DNA from 3 places in the Anaerosinus massiliensis genome. Region 3 is predicted to be linked to each of the others. Evidence: riboswitches for the same ligand, from Rfam matches in the RefSeq annotation. Region 3 holds a riboswitch; each other region holds the start of a gene.
The links. Region 3 has a riboswitch for cyclic di-AMP ahead of BN6559_RS12050 (APC family permease). Riboswitches for the same ligand answer to the same signal wherever they lie in the genome.
Positions count from the first base shown of each region.

Region 1: another riboswitch for cyclic di-AMP. It lies ahead of BN6559_RS15120 (4-hydroxy-tetrahydrodipicolinate reductase); the one in region 3 lies ahead of BN6559_RS12050 (APC family permease).
Region 2: another riboswitch for cyclic di-AMP. It lies ahead of BN6559_RS19705 (C40 family peptidase); the one in region 3 lies ahead of BN6559_RS12050 (APC family permease).

Region 1 is NZ_LT575483.1:3,152,594-3,160,273, forward strand. Features, by position in the region: gene BN6559_RS15090 (ABC transporter ATP-binding protein) at 1-282, shown strand, start outside; gene BN6559_RS15095 (hypothetical protein) at 451-936, opposite strand; gene BN6559_RS15100 (hypothetical protein) at 1,429-1,626, shown strand; gene pdxR (MocR-like pyridoxine biosynthesis transcription factor PdxR) at 1,757-3,163, shown strand; gene BN6559_RS15110 (DJ-1/PfpI family protein) at 3,298-3,879, opposite strand; gene BN6559_RS15115 (hypothetical protein) at 4,145-4,921, shown strand; gene BN6559_RS15120 (4-hydroxy-tetrahydrodipicolinate reductase) at 4,963-5,733, opposite strand; cyclic di-AMP (ydaO/yuaA leader) riboswitch at 5,740-5,876, opposite strand; gene BN6559_RS15125 (amino acid permease) at 6,358-7,680, shown strand, end outside.
Region 2 is NZ_LT575483.1:466,244-473,923, reverse strand. Features, by position in the region: gene thiE (thiamine phosphate synthase) at 1-527, shown strand, start outside; RNA gene rnpB (RNase P RNA component class A) at 613-966, shown strand; gene BN6559_RS02545 (transporter substrate-binding domain-containing protein) at 1,238-2,083, shown strand; gene BN6559_RS02540 (amino acid ABC transporter permease) at 2,158-2,958, shown strand; gene BN6559_RS02535 (amino acid ABC transporter ATP-binding protein) at 2,965-3,729, shown strand; gene BN6559_RS02530 (glycosyltransferase family 2 protein) at 3,933-4,892, shown strand; cyclic di-AMP (ydaO/yuaA leader) riboswitch at 4,961-5,118, shown strand; gene BN6559_RS19705 (C40 family peptidase) at 5,124-5,780, shown strand; gene sigK (RNA polymerase sporulation sigma factor SigK) at 6,095-6,811, shown strand; gene BN6559_RS02515 (nicotinate phosphoribosyltransferase) at 7,012-7,680, opposite strand, start outside.
Region 3 is NZ_LT575483.1:2,502,016-2,509,695, reverse strand. Features, by position in the region: gene BN6559_RS12070 (PAS domain-containing sensor histidine kinase) at 1-333, shown strand, start outside; gene BN6559_RS12065 (GNAT family N-acyltransferase) at 523-1,668, shown strand; gene BN6559_RS12060 (CGGC domain-containing protein) at 1,786-2,133, opposite strand; gene BN6559_RS12055 (PhoH family protein) at 2,586-3,971, shown strand; cyclic di-AMP (ydaO/yuaA leader) riboswitch at 4,261-4,398, shown strand; gene BN6559_RS12050 (APC family permease) at 4,608-6,452, shown strand; gene BN6559_RS12045 (cyclic nucleotide-binding domain-containing protein) at 6,550-7,680, opposite strand, start outside.

The DNA of each region.
Region 1 (7,680 bases), 650 kb from region 3:
TTACAGAACCGTCTTGATTTTTTGCCAGAAAAATTAAGTATTGGTCAAATGCGGCGAGTTGCGCTGGCACGAGCACTTTTGTTAAATCCTAAAATTATTTTGGCGGATGAACCCACCAATGATTTGGATTCTGATACTGCAAATCTTGTTTTTGAGCATTTAAAAATGGCCAGAGATAACGGTGCCGCAGTGGTTTTAGTAACACACGACCAAAACTATGCTTGTCGTGCGGAGCGTTTGGTTGAGTTAAAAGAGGGGAGATTGTATGAACAAAAGAAATAAAAGACAATTGTAGGTTCCGATGTATTTATATGTTCTACAAAAATAAAAACAACTGAAATAAAAAATCAGTTGTTTTTTTATAGAGAAAAGTTCTAGCGATGGTAGATCATGTCTACAGACTAGAGAACTTAGCTGATATGTATTTTTAAGATAAGAAAAATAGCATTATTATTTGTATTTTTCTTGTAAAACTTTTAAATCGTCATTATATTCTTTTGCAACTTGTTGCAATTCTTGTCGTTTTTTATTAATATCATCAAGCGTTGATTGATCAAATGAATCTGTTTGAACGGCTTGAATGATTTTATTGAGTTCTTCTAATGTCATATCCATTTGTTTTATCGCTTTGTCGTGCAGATCTTGCACTTCTTTTGTTTTAGGTTTATAGGCTTTTTGTTTGTCAGCTATTGTTGTAAATTTCTGTACTACATCATTAAGTGCAGCTAGTTTTTCTTCTTTGCTATTCATGGATTGGCGATTGCTCATAATTTGGCTGGCTTTACTGTTAAAATCAGCTATGATCGGGCCTGCTTCAGCGCTTGATGTTTGCTGGAATTTCATGTATTCGTCTAAATCGCTTTTGACTGAGTTGCCACAGCCGGCAACAATAACTAATACGAAAATGGCCAATACTGCAAATATTTTTTTGTTCAAATGTGTATCCTCCCAATTGTGCTAAATTCTCTAGTCTCTATACTTGAACGGAGCGCAGAACATTACATTTTCATATAAAGTCCTATGATTCCAATGATTAAAAAAAGAAATGATAAGCAAAACTTATTAAATTTAAGTAGAAAATAACTATTTATTAATATATTATGCAATTTGCAGAAAGTTGTCAATTGAGTAATTTATACTATATTGTTACACAACTGGCGAAAAATTTATATTTTGGATATTGATTATTTTAGCTAAATTTTTGAGGCCATGTTGTTTAGCTTTGTATACGTCGCCAAACTGTAACTTGTTGAATGATACAGATGAAAACTGAGCGCTGGGATTATCTGTTTAGCGTTTATTGCAAATGGAATACATAAATATTCTTAATTGTGATTTGACAAAGTTCTACGAATTTCATATCATGAATGATGAAACATTTACTTAAATTACATATTTATAGTAAAAAATAATATTTAGGGGGATTTTATGTCAGATTTTTTAAATTATAGCGGTGTTGTTTGCGCAGTCATTGGATTAGTTTATTTATTTTTGTTTTGTGTTAGTATGATTATACCGAGTATGCAAAAGAACTGGAAAAAGTATCTTTTTCGTTCGTTGTTATTTATTGGGATTGCTTTCTTGGAAGTATTCATTTTAATTCAGTTAGGATTGCCAATTCTATAATTGTTCTAGTTCATTCATTTTAGTATAATAATAGCGAGGGGAGTATCCTCTCGCTATTTTTTGATGAAAAGAAAAATAAATTATGATATATAGTGTAGGAGCTCTGTAGAAAAGGCAAGAGGAGAAATTTATGATTTTATTAGATCCCCGGAGTAAGACGCCACTTTATAGGCAGCTATATCAACAATTGCGTATGAAAATTCTATGTGGTGAAATTTCTCCTAAGACAAAGCTTATTTCAAGCAGGCAGCGATCTGTGGAACTTCATGTGAGTCGAAATACTGTAGATACAGCGTACCAACAGCTTTTGGCGGAAGGCTATGTTGTCGGTAAAGCAAGAAGCGGTTATTATGTTGAGCCAGTGATGCATCAGGTAAATGCAGATGCTGCGCTAAGTGAGGAAGAGCCTCCAGTGATGTGCAGCGGAACGGAGAAGAACACCCTATATAATTTTATGTATGGGAGTCTTCCTGTTGATACGTTTCCTTTTTCAAAATGGCAGCGTTTGACGAATCTATGTCTTCGTGAACATGAGGCTGAAATGCTGCGTTATGGCTCGAGTATGGGAGAATTCGGACTTCGTAGAGAAATTGTAAAATATCTACGTGCATATCGTGATGTAAATTGTACAGTGGATCAGATTTTAATTACTTCGGGAACAAAACAATGTATCAGCATCGCTTGTCAGCTGCTGCAATCTTTTACTGCGGATATAGCGATCGAAGATCCTGGTTTTCAGGGTGCTTACTTTGCATTCAAAGCACATGGATTTGGTGTAACTCCTGTGTCTATAAATCATCACGGTATCGATGTAAAAGCATTAGATGCTTCTTCGGCGAAGGCTGTGTATATAACACCTTCGCATCAGTTTCCTACAGGCACGATTATGTCGATTACAAGACGGCTGGCTTTGATTGAATGGGCTGATAAAAAGGATGCATATATTATTGAAGATGATTATAGCAGTTATTTGCGGTACAATGTCAAACCGATTTCTTCTTTGCAGGGCTTGGCACCTGATCGGGTAGTTTATGTGGGAAGTTTTTCAAAGGTTCTTTTGCCTTCACTGCGTGTTGCGTATATGGTACTTCCTAAAAAATTGGCAGAAAAGTTGCAGCAACAGTCAGAATATAATGTGTGTCCTGTTCCTTTTCTCATGCAAAAACCACTGGAAATTTTCTTGAAAGAAGGATATTTTGAAAGTCATGTACGGAAAATGACACAGCATCTTAAGAAAAAACATGATAGACTTGTCGCTGTTCTTCATGAAACATTTGGCGATCGAATTACGATTTCTGGGATGAATGCAGGACTACATATTTTATTGCAAGTTCATTGTGTGCTTTCTTCGGAAGCATTGATTCAACGGGCATGTGAGGCAGGTATTGCCATTTCTGAAAACCATAAATTATGGATTGAATTTACACCGCGTTCTGATCCTTATGTATTGTTAGGATTTGGTGCAATTGCACTCGATGATATTGCCCCAGCGGTTGAGCTTCTTAAAAAAGTTTGGTTTAAATGTAATGCAGTTTAAGTTTATTGTGTAAAGCGGTAGATGAGTTTTCAAGCGGTTTAAAAAAACGACCTTCTTTCTAGCCTATAATTTAGAAAGAAGGTCGTTTTCTATGATGAGAAAATGCTTTTAATCGATATTGTTTTGTATCATTTTCATGCATCGCCATACTCTAATATCTCACATGAGTGGAGGTAGGCTTCTTTTCCAAGCTTTTTATCAATAATATATAATGCTGCATCAATTCCGGCAGAGATTCCGGCAGAGGTTACAATGCTGCCATTATCAATAAAGCGTGCTTTTTTTTGCAGTTGAATCGTAGAATCAACCTCAAGGAGTGCAGCATAAAATTTATGGTGTGTAGTGGCAGGTAATCCTTTTAGTAAGCCTGCCTTAGCTAATAACAATGCACCGTTGCAAACAGAGAAGAGAAGCTCTGTTTTTTTGCTTTGTGCTTGCAGCCACTGAATGATAGCAGCGTTGTCTAATATTTGTGGCGTTTTACCGCCCGGGATGATGATGATATCTGCCTGTGGACAATCGGTAAAGTCGTAGTTTGCTTTAATTGTTAAGTCAAAGGTATGAATGTCTCCTTTGACTTCACTAACAGTGAAAATTTCACAACGAGGTGAATCAGCGTAATTTAAAACCGAAAATGCTTCATATGGACCGACAAAATCCATTGGACATGCATCTTTAAATAATAATATGCCTATTTTAATTGTTGTTGTGTTCATTCGTTATTCCTCCATTGACTAAAATTATCATGTGCACACGTTGTTTTTATTACACCATAGGTATGAACAGAAAAAAAGAGCCAATTCTAAATACGCAATAGATGCCAGATTATTTTTATAAACAAAAGATGAACATAATAAAGTACCTTATAGCGTGTTGATATGCAAGAAAAAGGGAGTTTTATTGGGAATAAAGTAAAATATTGTATCATAATGACGAAAATGGTATGATATAAAATAGTTTACAGTATAGGAGGGCGTTTATATGGATTTAAAAAGAATGATTTCTGCCATGGTGATTGTTTTGGTGATTGGTAGCGCAGGAATTGTCAATGCTTCAGCAACTAAAGCATGGGAAATTCCGTTTTTAGGGACGCTGCAAGTGCCAGAGCAGTTAGAAATTATTGATGGAAAGGATGTAATGTTTGCGTTCGTAAAATATGGTGAGGAAATAGAAAAAAATAAAAACAAAAATAAAATTTTGCGTTCTGAATTTAAGGCAAACCCATACGAAGAGATTGAAAAAGCGTTTGATCAGAATTATATTGGTGTTTATCAATTTGCATTTAAGGATAAAGGAAGTTATAATACCGCATTTGGATTTGCAGGGAAAATTCCTGCACAGTATAATGCGAATGGTATAGATTTTTTTGATGTATTGAAACATACCGATCGGAAAAAACAAGAGGAGATACATACACTTATTCTTAAGACGATGAAAGACATATATGAGAAAGAAACAGGATTGAAAGACACCTTTGATATCGAAATTTTGGATTTTTATCCTTTGAAACAGTTTAAAAATGAAGAGGTTCAAGTCATTAGTGGTGGTGCAAATCTGGTAGTTCGGAATTTTAAGCTGGTACGGCCTTTTGCGGTAAAAGTATATTTAATTCAGAAAAATTCTGAAATATATGTATTTGGTGTTTTAAATTCCGGATATGATCGGAAGTTTTGGGATAAGATGACTGAAAAAATGCTGCGTACTGCTGACTGGACTTCATCTGGAATAAAAATAAAAAACCCGCGTAAGGATTTGTAATAGATCCTTAACGCGGGTTTATCATTATTTAATGAGGAACGTTAGTACACAGGAATGTTTTTCTTAAACATTTCTGCGATAATTGCTTCCATTGTATACATGCCAGCCGGTTTGCCAATTAGTGATTTGATCGCGAAAATGGCACCTTGGCCAAAAGCGGCACGGCTGATGCTTTCGTGAGATAATCGTATGATTTGGTTTGGCATCCCGAAAATGATTTCATGACGGCCAACGATTCCGCCAACGCGGATCGAATTTAAGTGATCAGCTACAGAAAGCCCAAGTACATTGGCAATTTTCTTGGCTGTTCCGGATACCTCGGGTTTTCCTTTAAAGTGTTCTTCGACGATTTCAATATCAGCATGTGGTGTGATCTTCTGTAAAATTTGTGCAGCTACCATTAAGACATTAATCCCAAGCGTGATATTAGGTGAGTATAAAACGGGGGTGGATTTTGCTAAAGATTGCAGCAATGTCATATCTTCAGGTTCATAGTTTGAGATTGCGGATATGATGGGAATCCCTCTCAGCGCAACTTTATTACAATACAATTGAACACCCTTTGAGTGGGAGAAATCGACGATTGCATCGACTGGATTTTCAGAAAAAAAATCATCGTCAATGTCAGCTGCTGCAAAAATCTTCCCGGCATCATATTCGTAACCTAATAAACGGCTTGCGTATTTTTCATGATCTACAGTATTTTTACGAACTACCCACTGCAACGAGAATGAAGGGTCATGTAAAATTTCGCTGGCAATGATTTTACCAGTTTTACCAAATCCCCAAATGCCAATTTTAATCTTATCCATGTGATTTCCTCCTCTTTCAACGCCTACGAAGTTAGCTGACGGATTCGGACAGAAAGAACATTGCCCTACCTGATTAAGTAACAGGATTCACCCCAAAGATTGGATCCTCCGTTTTCGAAAATGAAATTCGGCGTCTACGATAAAATGACTTAGTTTTTATATGAATCATCTAGTGCCTAGTAATATCGGAGTCAGTGGGGTGAGCTTAAACGCTTTCCGTATAGATATTACTTGTCTAGTAGATGCATAAAACAATGTGGAAGAATGCAGATATATACAAAAAACTTTACAATGGATAAAAAAACAACATCGCAAGATAGAAAAAAATTGTAGCAAAGAAGAAAGTTACTGCTTGATCTTTTGCTACAATTTTATAGTTTTATTTCGTATGAATGCAAGGGAAATAAAGAAAGAAGCCATGATACTGGGCTCCTTCTAAAGTATGCATTTTGTTACTATTATTATAAAATACATGCTTTAAACCTGTCAAGAAAAAGGCGGATATAAGTTGTTGGGAGTCTATTTGGTGTTTTTGGAAAATGATGATATAATCTTTGAGAGTTTTGTATTATGAATATAAACTACAACATGTAGTTTAGGTGCTTGGAGAAGGGGTAAGGCGTTGTGAAAGAAAAAGAACTAGATCGTGGGTTGAAAGCACGGCATATCGAGTTAATTGCTTTAGGTGGTACGATTGGTGTCGGTTTGTTTATGGGATCAGCAAGTACGATTAAATGGGCGGGGCCATCTGTGATGATTGCATATGGGCTAGCGGGAATTATTATGTTTTTTGTTATGCGTATTATGGGGGAAATGCTTTATTTGGAGCCAGTTACAGGATCGTTTGCTACTTATGCGCACAAGTATATAAGTCCTTTCGCAGGTTATCTAACTGCGTGGTGTTATTGGTTTTTATGGGTGACGGTGGGAATGTCTGAGGTAACGGCAATTGGCATTTATATGAATTACTGGTTTCCTGATTTGGCTCAGTGGATTCCGGCATTAATCGGAGTTGGAATTGTGGCGTTGGCAAATTTAGTTTCGGTTAAATATTATGGAGAATTTGAATTTTGGTTTGCACTCATTAAAGTAACTACGATCGTAGCTATGCTGGTTGTCGGATTTGGTGTAATCTTTTTTGGCATTGGAAACGATGGAGTTGCTATGGGCGTTGGAAATTTATTTCAACATGGTGGATTTTTTACCGGCGGGCTAGAAGGATTTATTTTTGCATTATGTCTTGTGACGGCATCATATCAAGGCGTAGAGCTTGTTGGGATTACCGCTGGTGAAGCCAAAGATCCTAAGAATACACTACGTAAAGCAATTCAAAATATTATTTGGCGTATTTTACTTTTCTATGTCGGTGCGATCTTTGTGATTTTATCCATTTATCCTTGGAATCAAATTGGTACAATTGGCAGCCCTTTTGTTATGACCTTTGCTAAAGTAGGCATTGCTTCAGCCGCTGGTATTATTAATTTTGTTGTACTAACTGCTGCAATGTCCGGGTGTAACAGTGGAATTTACAGTGCTGGTAGAATGTTGTACACGTTAGCTAAAAACGGACAAGCACCAAAATTTTTAGGTGAAGTATCATCGAAAGGTGTTCCAAGTAATAGTATTAAAATAACAATCGGCTGTTTGTTGATCGGCGTATTTTTCAACTATATGTATCCAAATTCTAAATTGTTTGTCTACATATATAGTGCAAGCATTCTTCCGGGGATGGCTTCGTGGATCGTATTATGTATAAGCCAGATTAAATTTCGCAGAAAGTGGAAAACGGCAATGCCAAAGCATCCTTTTAAATCGGTCTTTTTTCCGATCAGCAATTATATTACATTAATTTTTTTGCTGCTTGTCTTGGTCGGCATGTGGTTTAATGAAGATACAAGAGGTGGATTAATTGCCGGAGCGGCATTTTGCGTTTTTATTACGATTTGC
Region 2 (7,680 bases), 2.0 Mb from region 3:
CTTTTTTTCAGTATCGAGAAAAAGAAAAAAAAGCAAAAGAAATGTATGAGGAATGTAGAATTATTCGTGAAAAGACGCAGAGAGCAGGTGTTACTTTTATTGTGAATGATCATATAGATCTGGCCATGGCGGTAAAGGCAGATGGTGTTCATATTGGTCAAGAAGATTTGCCGCCTGAAGTCGTGCGTAAACTTATTGGTAATACTTTAATTCTTGGTCTTTCTACACATAATCCAGAGCAAATGCGGCTTGCAGAATGTTGTGAAGCAGTTGACTATATCGGTGTAGGACCAGTGTTTGCAACAAAAACCAAAAAAGATGTATGTGACGCGGTTGGTCTAGATTATGTTCGTTACGTTGCCAACAATAGTAAATTACCATTCGTTGCAATTGGTGGGATTAAGGAAGAAAATATTGCGGATGTTTCGAATGCAGGTGCAAAAACAATTGCTGTAGTTTCAGATATTGTTGGTGCAGAGGATATCGTGGCGAAGGTACGTCGATTACGTCAGCAGATGTCAAGTTGAACTGGATATAATTGTTAGTTCTAATTGCTTGACATAAGTCGATTGTAATGATAATATTATATCTTGCTTGAACTTAATATTGTTGTGAGTATGAAAGATGATCGCGAGTGCCATTGGCATTTGAGGAAAGTCCGGGCTCCATAGGGCAAGGTGCTGGATAACGTCCAGCGAGGGTGACCTCAGGGAAAGTGCTATAGAAATTTAAACCGCCTAATTTTATTAGGTAAGGATGGAAAGGTGCGGTAAGAGCGCACCAGCAATTAGGTGACTAATTGGCTTGGTAAACCCCACTTGGAGCAAGACCGAATAGGGAAGGGATGATGTTGCCCGCGGAACCTTCCGGGTTGTGTCGCTTGAATCGTTAGGTAACTAACGTATCTAGATAAATGATCATCACCGCGAGAGCGGAACAAAACTCGGCTTATTGATTACTCACATATAGCGTGAAATATGAATGAAGCAAAAGGGACAGTTGATTTTATCGGCTGTCTTTTTTTTATTTAACAAACATAAATGTACTATGTTCTTGACAACCTTTGTAATTCATTGCTAAAATGAAACAAGGGTTTTAGAAAATTTCATTGTGTTTTATTTTGAAAAGTAAGTGTTAAGAGTCGACAAAGATGTCAACTTCCAAGGAGGAGATTGATGTCTTTTTACTGTTTTTCTTGAATAAAAATGCAAAATGGATAAGGAGAGGCTATTGACAAATGCAGAAAATTAGAAAAATTATTACTGCAGTGCTTTGTATTGCAATGTTTGCAAGCTTAGTGGTACTTGCAGGATGTGGTTCTGACAAAAAAGAAGCGGACAAAAAAGTACTTCGTGTTGGCATGGAATGTGGGTATGCGCCATTTAATTGGACGCAAACAACGAACGAAAATGGTGCAGTAAAGATTTCAGGAACCTCTGAATATGCCTACGGTTATGATGTTATTATGGCAAAAAAAATTGCAGAATCAATGGGATATGATTTAGAGATACATAAGATTGAGTGGGATGGTTTGGCACCAGCAGTAAGTACGGGAAAAGTCGATGCTGTTATTGCTGGCATGAGTATTACAAACAAGAGAAAAGAAAGTGTTGATTTTTCTTCTGTTTATTACAATGCATCTATTGTTGCACTTACGCAGAAGAGTAGTCCTTTTGCAAATGCGAAAAACGTAGAGGACTTAAAAGGAGCAGTTGCTACATCGCAGCTCAATACGATTTGGTATGATTTAATTAAACAGATTCCAGAAGCTAAAATTCAGCCTGCAATTGATAATGTACCAGGTATGGTCGTCGCTTTAACTTCGGGGAAAGTTGAGGTTTTGGTTTTAGATAAACCAACGGCAATGGCAGCGTCTTTTGCAAATCCCAATTTGGTTATGTTAGATTTTAAAGATGGTAAAGGGTTTGAAGCTTCAAAAGAAGATGTTGAAATGGGGATCGCGCTGAAAAAAGGAAATAGTGAGTTGTTGAAAAAAATCAATGAAACACTTGCTACGATTAGTGAAGATGATCGTAATAAAATGATGGAAGACGCCATTAAAAATCAGCCTTTATCGAAGTAAGTATGTGAAAACTATTTTTGGGACGGGATAACCGTCCCTTCTTTTAAGTTAAATGAATAGCAGGGTGGAATTTTATGATATCAGATATGCCAGTAACTTTTTTTGAATGGGTTTATTTTTTATTAGAGCAATACGGAATGATGTTAATGAAAGGCGCTGCAATTACCCTTTTATTAGCTTTAGTTGGAACCTTGATTGGTTGTATCATTGGTTTTTTTGTTGGTGTTGTGCAGACGGTTCCGGTAAATCCTCGTGCGAGTATTGTAACGAAAGGATTTTATAAATCAATACAGTTTATTTTATCTGCTTATGTTGAAATATTTCGGGGAACGCCGATGATTGTTCAAGCAATGGTTGTCTATTATGGTTCGATGAGCATGTTTAATATTGATATGTCGGCAATGTTTGCGGGTTTTTTGGTTGTATCGATTAATACTGGTGCATATATGGCAGAAACTGTACGTGGTGGTATTTATTCAATTGATATCGGGCAAACTGAGGCCGCAAAAGCAATTGGGATGAATCATTTTCAGACAATGTATAATGTTATTATGCCGCAGGCGCTTCGTAATATTATGCCGCAGATTGGCAATAATTTAATTATTAATATTAAAGATACATCAGTTTTAAATGTAATCTCAGTAACGGAATTATATTTTGCATCGAAGACTGCAGCGGGTGTTTATTATAAATACTTTGAGGTATTTTTTATTACGTGTGTAATTTATTTTATTTTGACTTTTACCGTATCGAGATTACTGCGCTGGATTGAAAAGAAAATGGACGGTTCTGAAAATTATTCATTGGTAGAATATGATCCGTTAGCCGATCCTTGCGGGCCTTTTGATACGACAAATAAGAAAGGCAGGAATTAATAGGATATGGAAGAAGCTATGATGCGAAATAATGTAAAACCTGTCTTAGAAGTCAAACATTTAGTAAAGTGTTTTGGAGACCGGGAGATTTTAAAAAATATTGATCTTAATATTCAGCAAGGCGATGTCGTCAGTATTATTGGAGCATCAGGTTCTGGTAAATCGACTATGCTGCGTTGCATTAATATGTTAGAGATACCTACTTCGGGAGAAATTCTATATCATGGAGAACATATCACAGATACGAATAAAGAAATTACACTTTATCGAACTAAAGTTGGTATGGTTTTCCAACAGTTCAATTTGTTTAACAATATGACAGTTCTAGAGAACTGTATGGTAGGTCCGGTGAAAGTACTAAAAAAATCAAATGAATTTGCGAAGAAAATTGCATTAAAATATTTAGATAAAGTCGGCATGGCGCAGTATATGAACGCAAAACCAAGTCAATTGTCCGGTGGTCAAAAACAAAGAGTTGCAATTGCCAGAGCATTGGCAATTGAGCCAGAAGTTTTACTTTTTGATGAACCGACATCTGCATTAGATCCGCAAATGGTTGGCGAAGTACTTGCCGTTATGCGTGAATTGGCAAAAGAAGGTCTTACCATGATCATTGTTACGCATGAAATGGCTTTTGCTCGTGATGTTTCTACACGTGTTGTATTTATGGCAGATGGAGTCGTCGTTGAAGATACTTCACCAGATGAATTGTTTACTCACCCGAAAAATCAACGGACAAAGGATTTTTTATCAAGATTTACGAATAATTAAAGCAAATGCTCGAAGTGTAAAATACATTTTGAGCATTTGTTTTTATAAATATTTTATGAACGCTGATTTTTTGGAACATTTGACTTAATCGTGTAGGTACAAATTTAATAAACAATTCGAGTATCTTGATATGTGAATATTTAACGCATAAGATCATGATAAAAGATAGAAGGAAAGTCATCTAATAGATTGGAGGGATATTTATGAAATTCATATCAATTGTTGTCCCTGTTTTTAATGAAGAAGATAATATCGAATATTTTTATATAGAACTATGTAAAGTTATGTCTACCTTGCCATATACATTTGAATTGGTGTTTGTTGATGATGGATCTAGCGACAGCAGTGTATTTATCCTTGATCGTCTAGCGAGCAAGGATGATAGAGTTAAGCCACTTTATTTAGTACGGAATTTCGGACATCAGGTTGCTTTGACCTGTGGTCTTGATCATGCTCTAGGAGATGCGGTTATTACAATGGACGGAGATATGCAGCATCCACCAGCTTTTTTGCCAAATTTGATTGAAAGATGGGAGCAAGGGTATGAAGTTGTGCAAACGATAAGGAAAACTACAGAAGGGGTTTCTTGGCTTAAGAATGCTACATCCTCCTTGTTTTATCGGCTCATGAATTTATTGTCTAAGGTAAAAATTCAACCAGGTGGTTCAGATTTTCGATTATTAGATCAATCGGTTGTGAATAGTTTTCGTTGTTATAAAGAGAGAGCTAGATTTATTCGTGGGATTATTGGCGCAATTGGGTATAAGCAAATTCAAATTGAATTCGTTGCACCAAAACGTTATGCCGGTAGCTCCAAATTTTCTATAAAAAAAATGTTGCATTTTGCCTTAGATGGAATTACAGCTTATTCTAAAATTCCGCTTCGCTTTGCTTTTTATATTGGTATTGTTTTTGGATTTATAAGTTTAATTGTTACTTCTCATGTTATTTATATCAAATTATTTACTGAAGAGGCTGTACCTGGTTGGGCGACAATATCAGCGAGTATTTTATTTTTGGGCGGAATGCAATTGATTGGACTTGGAATAATTGGTGAATATGTAGGCCGAATCTTTGAAGAAGTAAAGCAAAGGCCTCTTTATTTTGTGCGAAATCAACCGAATATTTTAGATAAAAATATAAATATAGGTAATAAAAATTAATACAAAGGGAAAGAAAGGTACATTTTAGCAGGAATTTATAAAGTTTGGTCGAATATAGGAAATTATTGAGTATAAATAAGCCGAATCTAACTCAAGAGCGGGGGAACCATTTTTTGGGGTGAATTCTGTTGCGATTTGTAAAATGTTGTTTGCAAGTTGTACATTATGGGTGACTCTACTACCCAAACCCGTCAGCTAACCTCGTAGGCAAAAAGAGAGAGGAGTGACCTTTTGAGTAAGGTATTACGTGTATTAGTACTATCCTTATTGATGGTGAGTTGGTTCTCTATTGCAAATGCATCTGCGTTTAGAAATGGAGATCAAGGTGAAGAAATAACACAACTCCAAACTGCTTTGGCTAATTTAGGTTATGATATTGTTGCTGATGGCGTTTTTGGTTCAGCGACCAAAAGTGCTGTGATTGCATTCCAAACATCTAGAGGTTTGGAAGCGGATGGTCTTGTTGGTTCTGCAACATATCGTGCATTAATGGGAAGAGAACTTCCCGAGGTAAGTCGTGGAGGATCGTATGCTGCTAGACGGATTATACAAACATCCTTCCAATACATAGGTGTTCCGTATGTGTTTGGAGGTACAACACCAAGTGGCTTTGACTGTTCTGGTTTTGTACGTTATGTTTTTGCTAACGCAGGTATTTGGTTACCTAGAACCGCAGATGAGCAATATGAGACTGGCTATTCGGTAGCGAATTTACAACCTGGTGACTTAGTGTTTTTTTCTACATATACTGCAGGGCCTTCGCATTCAGGTATTTATATCGGCAATGGCAATTTTATCAGTGCGACTTCAAGCAGTGGTGTAAAAGTTGATAACCTATACAGTGGGTATTGGGGTTCATGTTATATTGGAGCTCGAAGAGTTCTTTAATTTATTTAATTTGAGGAGACAGATGTCTCCTCTATTTTTATATCTAAAAGTCTGCCGGATATGATTTACTATATTAAAAGACGGGTGCTAATTACTTCTCTTAGCACCCGTCTTTTAATTAATCTGTAAAAATATTATCCCAAAGAGAATAAACGATCATAAGTAGAATAGATAAAAATATCATAGAGTCACCTAAATAGTTCTCCAAGCAAACACTTCCTTTCGACAAAAAATAAATTTCCAATCATTTCTTAGCACAATCTTTGCTCAGCGGCCATATGATAAAGCACAGAAGAATGAGCGGAGGTGTTACTGTGTCTGTTTTATTAGCTTTACTAGGTGCAGTGGGAAAAAGTATAATGCTGTTTGTTGCCTATGTGGCACAAAATACGTTTCCATTACCTTTATCAGAGAAAGAAGAGGAATCTTATTTAAGGCAATTAGCAGGGGGCAAAGAATCAGCTAAGAGTGTATTGATTGAACGTAACTTGCGCTTGGTAGCGCATATTGTAAAGAAGTTTGATAACACGGGAGAAGATATTGATGATTTAATCTCAATCGGTACAATTGGATTGATCAAAGCAATTAATACATTTGATACGAATAAAAAGATTCGTCTTGCTACATACGCTGCTAGATGTATAGAAAATGAAATACTAATGCATCTGCGCAGCACGAGAAGAGCGCGGTCAGAAGTTAGTTTATATGATCCAATTGGTATAGACAAAGAAGGGAATGAAATAACGCTGATCGATGTTCTTGGTACTGATTCTGATGTTGTGGCCGATCTAGTTGAAACGCAATGTGAAAATGAGCGATTAGCCAATCAGATCAATACATTAAATGATCGCGAAAAGCTTGTTCTTAATATGCGATTTGGAATACCAGATGGTATTCGCAAGACACAACGTGATATTGCCAAAATTTTAGGTATATCGCGTAGTTATGTATCAAGAATTGAAAAAAAAGCCGTTACTAAAATCGGCAAAAATTTATATGCAGAAGAAAAAAATATTAGATCTAAATCTTAGTATAGCATAGTCAACCTAGTATGATCAAAAACGTTTTGTGATGCCCTTAGAGCATAGGTCCACAGACAATAAAATTAGGGCGAGTTGATAACATCAACATAAAATGCCTTTGGTCATTACTGAGGCAATGACCAAAGGCATTTTAACGTATATAATAGGCACAATTTAAGCTTTTATTGTGTTTTGAATAGGATGTGTAGTCAAGGTACAAGTTCTAAGCGCGGATTTGGATTAAATTTACGTCCTTTTTTAGCACTTGGTTTTCCATCTACCAAAACTACATCAGAAGTAAAGTCCACGTTAGTGGAAAATATGCTGCTACCAACCGCATATACATCAACAGGAACTTTGTTGGCTTCAAATTTAGCGATTCTCTCTGGTGTAAATCCACCGGACACCATAATTTTGACTTTATGAAAACCGTTATCATCAAGTGCTTTTCGAACATTCTTAACGAGCTGTTCATTTACACCTGTTGGAGCGAAATCTCCCATTTGATTTATTAAAGAAGCATCCACCATTTTATCAGAAGTATCTAAACGTACACCATAAAGTTTATCACCTAAAGCGCGGGCAATTTCCAAACTTGTGTTCACACAATCATTATTAAAATCTACAAGTGCAACTCTGCTTACAGCTTGGTCAATATATTGGTCAAATGCCTGAGTTGCTTTTAATGTGTCGCCTAAATAAGTTGCAATTAATGCGTGAGGAATAGTTCCTGCTGCTTCGACATCCCAGGAAACTGCGTTTGCGGGTGTGGAAATACCACTCATACCGCCAATTTTTGCCGCATAACCATCAGATTGCTGCACACTGTAATGATCGAATCGAGAAGGAAAGAATAATACTGGTTTTCCATTTGCTGC
Region 3 (7,680 bases):
TTGTTGGATGAAAACGAAATCCGCCAATTGCTTCTCAATCTAGTTCGTAACAGCATCGAAGCAATGCCTTCTGGCGGGAGACTCATTATTAAAACTTTTGAAGACAAAAACACGGTAACTTTATCTATCATTGATCAAGGTAAAGGCATTCCGCCTCATATATTAGATAAATTAGGGACACCATTTATTACTACTAAAAATACAGGCACAGGGTTGGGCCTGCCGATCTGTTATCAAATTATTCAGCGGCACAATGCTTCGATAGATGTAGAATCAAGCGACCAGGGTACTAACATTTCTATTCGGTTTAAAATACCAAATCATGCAGAATAAATTGGGGTTAATGCACTCATTATGCATTAACCCCAATTTTTATGTACGCCAAAAATTTCTCATGATTCAAGGATTTGTTCCGTTTTTTTCGTATCCCCTATGAAAAGGGGGTGATCGTGGTGAAAACATAGATTTTTGTTTTACAAAAAATACTTCACCAAGAACAAAACGAAAAGGAGCAAATAAACGATGAAAATAAATCTTTCAAACGTAAAAACTGAATTTCCTGCAATCACTTTAGGAATCGCTGATACCCCGGAAGAAAAATTAAAAGTATACCAATTTCGCTACCATATTTACGCAGAAGAAATGTCAAAACAATTTCCGAATATGGATCATAGAAACAAATTATTATTTGACGAACTGGATGAATGGGCAATTATTATTTACGCAAAAGTAGAAGCAGATATTATCGGCACATTAAGAATCAACATCGGAAACATTCATAATTTTCCGTCTTTTTGGCAGAAAGCTCTCGATCTTGAGAAATTTTTAGCATTTCAACGAGAACCTTCTCTATTTGCCTACACTTCAAAATTTATGGTCGCATCCGACTATCGCAACTCTGCCGTATCTTATTTACTTTCTGCCAGAAGTTATGCAGCCTATTGTACACATCAAGTGCAATTTAGTTTTGGTGTCTGCAATTTTCACCTATTGCGGTTATACGAACAATTTGGCTTCCGCCGTTACGGACGAAACTTCATTGACCAAGGCTATGGCTTACTCGCCCCTTATGTACTATTGGTAGACGATCTTTCCCATTTACGTGCAGTTCGTTCCCCTTTTTATCGGTCAGCACGAAAAAGAAATGTGATAAACCTACAAGCAGCAGAATGGTTTCATAAGACATTTAAAGAAAATACAGTACACATCAACAGTCAACTCATCAGCCAAGAAGATTTATGGCAACACTTACAGCAAAAATTATCTGCCGCTCCAAATCAAAGCATCCCTATATTACAGGGTTTGTCCACAATTGAAGCGATGAAATTTCTACACAGCTGCAGCATCATCGTCAAATGCTATGCTGGTGATCAAATTGTTTGTGAAGGTGATACAAATTATGCCTTAAACATATTAATCAATGGACATTTAACTAGAACAAACCCGTCGTATAACTCAGAAAAAACAATTGCAGCGGGGCAAACAATCGGGGGCAATGGTTTAATCAATCACCCCAAACATACTGAAAACGTCTTTGCCGTTACAGATGCAGAAGTACTGGTACTATCCAGCTTAGCTTTTCCTAAATTTCACCACACTCATCCAACGATTGCACAAAAAGTTCTATACAACATAACTAAAAACAAAGATACGCCTCATATCAGCTAATCTACCGATAAAAATAATTTTCAAATACATCGTGGTAATTGATCCATAAAGCAATTACCACGATGTTTATAATATTTTATCTAGGCGTATATTCACCAACTCCCAAGAAGCTAGAACCTACTGTTGTTTTTCAAGAATGACGGTCTCTTTCCCCTCACGCTGTTCTTCTCCATGTGTATAGCCGACAACAGCAAAATGCTCGGATAATTTTTCTGCCCAATTTTTATAGTTGTCATCCATCCCTCGCATACAAGAGGATAAATGTACAACATCTACCTTCTTTTTAATAAGTGCTGCAATCTTCTTCTCCATATCGCCGCCATTGTGCGTAAAAGCAACTAAAGTCAAATCCTCTTGCCCTGTATAGCGCGCAAAAGAATCAATTCTTTGAAAAAATGCGTTTAAGCATCCGCCCCCAGTACATCGCATCATAGTTTCTTCTCGTACAATAATAGCTAATTTCATTCTACACCTCTTACCTTTCATTCCACAAAGAGTCTGTTTTTATCATAATCTAATTATATAATAAATAAAAATATTTTTCTGTGACAAAAATCACGCTCTCGCACTAAATAGGGTGCTTCCAATTGATAAAAAAATGTATTTTATGTCTCATGAATTAGTTTTATGCAACCCATATGTAATGAAATAAATTTTGCCTAATGATAAAGCTACACACTCTTTCTTCTTCAAATTATTTTTATTGTCTTCATTTTGGAAAAGTAATCATATAATAAAGTACCATACCACGCTGAACATTTTATAACAGCTCATGCTTACTTGTTGAATATAAAAAATTACTTACTTAAAATTTTAGATAACCGACAAAATGTTAACATAATATTAATGAATTTCTAACCGATTCTATATTAAGATACTTTATACTAGAAGAGAGAAGATCATAAGGGGGGCTATCGTTGAAAAAATATTATGTCTTAGACACTAATGTTTTACTGCACTCGCCGAACGCTCTGTATGCATTTAATGAACACACTGTGGTCATTCCTGAAGTCGTAATCGAAGAGCTTGATCGATTCAAAAAAGAGTCAACCGAACGTGGTGCCAACAGTCGTCATATTAGTCGTATTATTGACACCATGCGTACCCAAGGAAATTTATTAGAAGGCGTTTCGCTAAATGAAAACGGCGGAACTTTGATTTTAGAATCTAACCATACCGCCACCAAGATGCCAATCTATTGGGATAAAGATAAAGCCGATAATCGTATTCTCCAAGTTTGTAAGGGACTATTAGAATGCGGTGAACAAACAATTCTGGTTAGCCGTGATACCAATATGCGAGTAAAAGCTTCGATTTTAAAAATTCAGGCTGAAGACTTTCGCAATGACAAAGTATCTAGTATTGATCAACAATATACAGGCCGTACCGTCGCTTATACCTCTAGTGATACCATCAATACTTTTCATACAACTGACAAGCAGTTTATGGATCCAAGCAAGGTATTCACATTCGATGAACAAACAGATCTGCTGGTCCCGGCCGACCTTATTACCAACCAATTTTTGTTGATTAAATCAACAGACAATGATCGTCACACTGCATTAGGACGCTTTGACGGCGAAAAAATCGTTCATCTACAATATAAAAATCATACACCATTTGGTGTAACACCAAGAAATGTTGGTCAAATCTTTATGCAAGAGTGCCTGATGATGAATGCCCAAACAGCCCCACTTGTCATTTTAAAAGGCATTTCCGGAACGGCTAAAACTTTTTATTCTCTAGCCGTGGGTCTTCATCAATATATGGAATGTCGGCCAAGACAATACCAGCACATTTTAATCTGCCGACCAAACACTATGCTTGATGATGGAATTGGATTTCTGCCAGGAACTGAATCTGAAAAAATCGAGCCTTATATGCGGGCAATCAAAGATAACTTATTTACCTTAATGTCCGGAAACACTGCAGCAGAAGATAAAGATCTAGCACAAACGGAAGATACCGTCAACATGTTGTTTGAAAAACGGATGATCCAAACGGAGGCATTGGCGTATCAGCGGGGACGTTCTCTGCAAAACTACTGGACTATTTTTGATGAAATGCAGAACTCCACTCCACGCCAAGCAAAAGCCGTGTTGACGAGGCCTGGGCTCGGTACAAAAATCATTTTAATCGGCGATCCTGCACAAATTGACCACCCTTTATTAGATAGCCAGTCCAACGGCCTAAGTTATGCAAGTGAAAAAATGATAGGCTCTAAACTGTGCTTCCAAGTAACAATGTTGCCCGAAGAATGTGAGCGTTCCCCGCTCGCAGCAGAAGCGGCGAAAAGATTGTAATATTCGTAGAATGAAAAATACTGACTTATTTTAAAAATCATTCTGTCTAATCATTGAATAGAAAGATTTTGATAAGTCAGTATTTTTTAAGTATTTAGCAGTTTGAAGCGATTGCTTCGTGCAATAAGCTATTTTGCCTTTAAATGATCGATAATCAGCGAAATACCTCTTAAATGCATGGAAAATAGGTACAGATCCATAATATAAACTAAAATATTAATTATTACGCTTTAATGCTATTAATTACACCTTTATTTTTAAATGTAAAGGTGTATAATGTAATTCACAATATAAATAACGGCTTAATTCTTTTAAGAAGAAGCGGAGGAACCAATTTTTTGGGGTTAATTCTATCTTAGATAGAAGGGGTGTTTTCTCTTGTCATCCTACCCGTCAGCTAACTTCGTCGGCCAAAATGAGGGGCAAAAGACCGCCCATCGGTCTTTTTTTGTGCTCTTTTTTAAGTAAATACGGATTTGAGCCACCGGAACTCGTATCGCATCCGACCTCACTTTCAATACGCTCAACATGAACCAATTGATTTCTGTTCACAAATAAACAGAAATTTTATTTGCCAAGTTGGGATAAATCTGAAAAAAACTGGAGATATTATCATTCATTTGGAGGTCTTATATTATGATGCGTTTACTACGCCGATTATTGATCGGCAAACCACTTTCTAACCATGAACTTTCCCATGAAAAACTCCCAAAATGGAAAGCACTCGCTATTTTTTCTTCTGATGCACTGTCGTCCGTTGCGTATGGCCCAGAGCAAATTATGATTATACTTGCGGTCCCTGGTCTTTTAGCTTATGGCTATATGAGCTATATCGCTACAGCAATCTTACTATTATTGGGAATTGTAACAATTTCTTATGTACAAGTTGGCAAAGCCAATCCCGGCGGCGGTGGCTCTTATTCCGTTGCAATTAAAAATCTCGGTGAAATCCCTGCCTTAACTGCGGCTGCTGCGTTACTCGCCGATTATACGTTGACGGTAGCAGTAAGCGTCTCAGCTGGTACTGTAGCCATTGTCTCAGCATTTCCGCAATTACTGCCCTATGAGGTAACAATTGACTTATTTATTCTGTTTTTTATTCTTATGTTAGTAAACTTACGCGGATTGAGAGAATCTTCTACGGCATTTGTTTATCCAACCTATGCTTTCATCTTTGGTATATTTGTGTTGATCGCAACTGGGGCTTATCAAGCTTTTACACAGCAGGCACCAGTAATTCCTGCCGAATCGCTGCAACGCCAGTTTGATTGGACAGTCGGTTTATTACTACTTAGAGCTTTTGCAAATGGCTGTAGCTCTATGACTGGTATCGAAGCGATCTCTAATGGTGTTCCTATGTTCGAAGAACCAGGCAGCAAAAACGCCAGCATAACCAACTACTGGATGGCTACCTTACTGGGTTCCATGTTTATCGGCATTTCTTTTCTAATTATGCATTTTCATATTTTGCCGCTTGAGGATACCACTTCTCTATCTAAGATTGCTGAACTAACCTTTGGACGAAACTGGTTTTATTATTACATCCAAGTTACAACAATGTTAGTATTATATCTGGCTGCAAATACATCTTTTAACGGGCTTCCACTCCTTTTATCCATTCTAGCCCGAGATGGGTACATGCCACGCTATCTTGGCACACGCGGTGATCGCCTTAGCTTCTCTAATGGAATTATTTTTTTAAGTATCAGTGCTGGCATACTCATTTTTATTTATCAAGGCAATACTGATCATCTCATCTCACTATACGCAATCGGCGTATTCATGTCCTTTACCATTGCCCAATCGGGAATGATTGTTCATTGGTTAAGGGAAAAGGGTAGGTATTGGTGGTTGCGTGCTACAATCAACGCAATTGGCGCAATCGTCACAGGTATCGTTGTACTCATTATCGGTATCAGTAAATTTTTCTATGGCGCGTGGCTGGTATTAATTTTTATTCCAATCATGATTGTAGTATTTAAAAAAATTAAGGGACACTATACCGACATGGCAGAGCAGCTTCACTTACCAAGTGAACAAATGAATCCCGCTCTTATCACGAAAATCCCTGCTGGTAAAAATATCGTAATCGTTCCTATCTCCAGCCCTACGAGTGTTATCGCCCAGACTTTAAAATATGCAAAATCCATCGGTGATAACGTATTAGCAGTTCATGTTGCTACCGACGAAGAAAGCGGAAAAAGAGTTCGCGATAAATGGAATTGTTGGAATTCCGGTATTGAATTAATCACTTTAGACTCTCCTTACAGGCTTGTTCTACAGCCACTGATTGATTATATCGAGGCATTATTACAAGAAAAAGGGCCTAATGATTACATTACCGTTTTAATTCCCGAATTTCAAACAAAAAAATGGTGGCATCGTCTTCTTCATAACCAAACAGGTTTAATTTTAAGAACTTTACTCATCTTAAAGAAAAACGTCGTTGTGGCAACAATTCCTTATCACTTAAAAAAGTAAACGATTGAAATTTATTCTACTCATATGAATCTACATGCGTAATTTTAAACGCCTCCAACATTTTTTGTTGGAGGCGTTTAGATTCACGTAGAATTAATTATTTAAATCGAATCATGGTATTTCGTGATAGTGCAATACTCCTTTTTATAATCTTATGTGCTATATCTAAATTCGCATTACTAAATCGAGGGAATGCAAATCCTGTTAATACTAAGATTTCTGCCTGTGATGTAGTCACAATATCCTCAGTATGCTTATTATGCCCTGTTAATCCATTTGCACCAAAATATTGTCCAGGAACAGTATATTCTCGTATTGGATTTTCAAAAGTTAACGATTTTAAACTGCCTGACAATAAGACGTAGTGTGAATAACTCACGTCTCCTTGTGTAGTAATTAATTCTCCTGGAGCGCACTGTACAATACTACTGCACGCATGAAGAAAAATCTTTGCTTCTTCTACAGATAAATCCCGCAATATTTCGATAACTTCTATAGGTAAAGCATTAAAACGCTGACATAGAATTGACCATAGTTCATCCGGTTTGATGAGTTGACTATTTACAATGCCTAATCTTTTTGTGAACTTTTCATGAAACCAATTGATTTCCGCTGAATTTCCATTCGCTTTTTTTTTAGCTATACGGAAAAACGGTGAACGTATTGTACGAAAATGGTTCAAGTCATTTGTTAGCATTACAATTGGACTTAATAAACCATACCCAAAATCCTCAAAATTTTTACCATAACGATGATACCCCATTTTTTCATACAACCGCAATAAATGGCAATTTCCACCTCCAAAAGAAAATTGCACACCTTTTTGCATATATAACTCATACCCTTTACTCATCATTAAATACAGTGCAGAAGAACTTCTATAGTTAAAACCAACCATTAGTTTAGTAACCGTTGCAAATTGATAATCAGCATTATTATCACAATATTCTTGAAATTCTTTTAATGATAGCTGCTCAACTATCGCTTTGGGGAAATCTGAAATCTTACCAATATTAATTCTTGCTGTACCAATTACTTCTTCTCCATTTTTAACATAAATAAGTACTCCCCATTCATCCATTTCATCTGCAAGTTCCTTGTCTTGATGAACCAATTTTAATTTATACTTTAACATTTCTTCAACATAAACTTCATAACGAAATTGATATATTGCCTTTTTCTCTTCTAACGTATTAGCTATACAAACTTGAAAATTTTCCTCCGTACT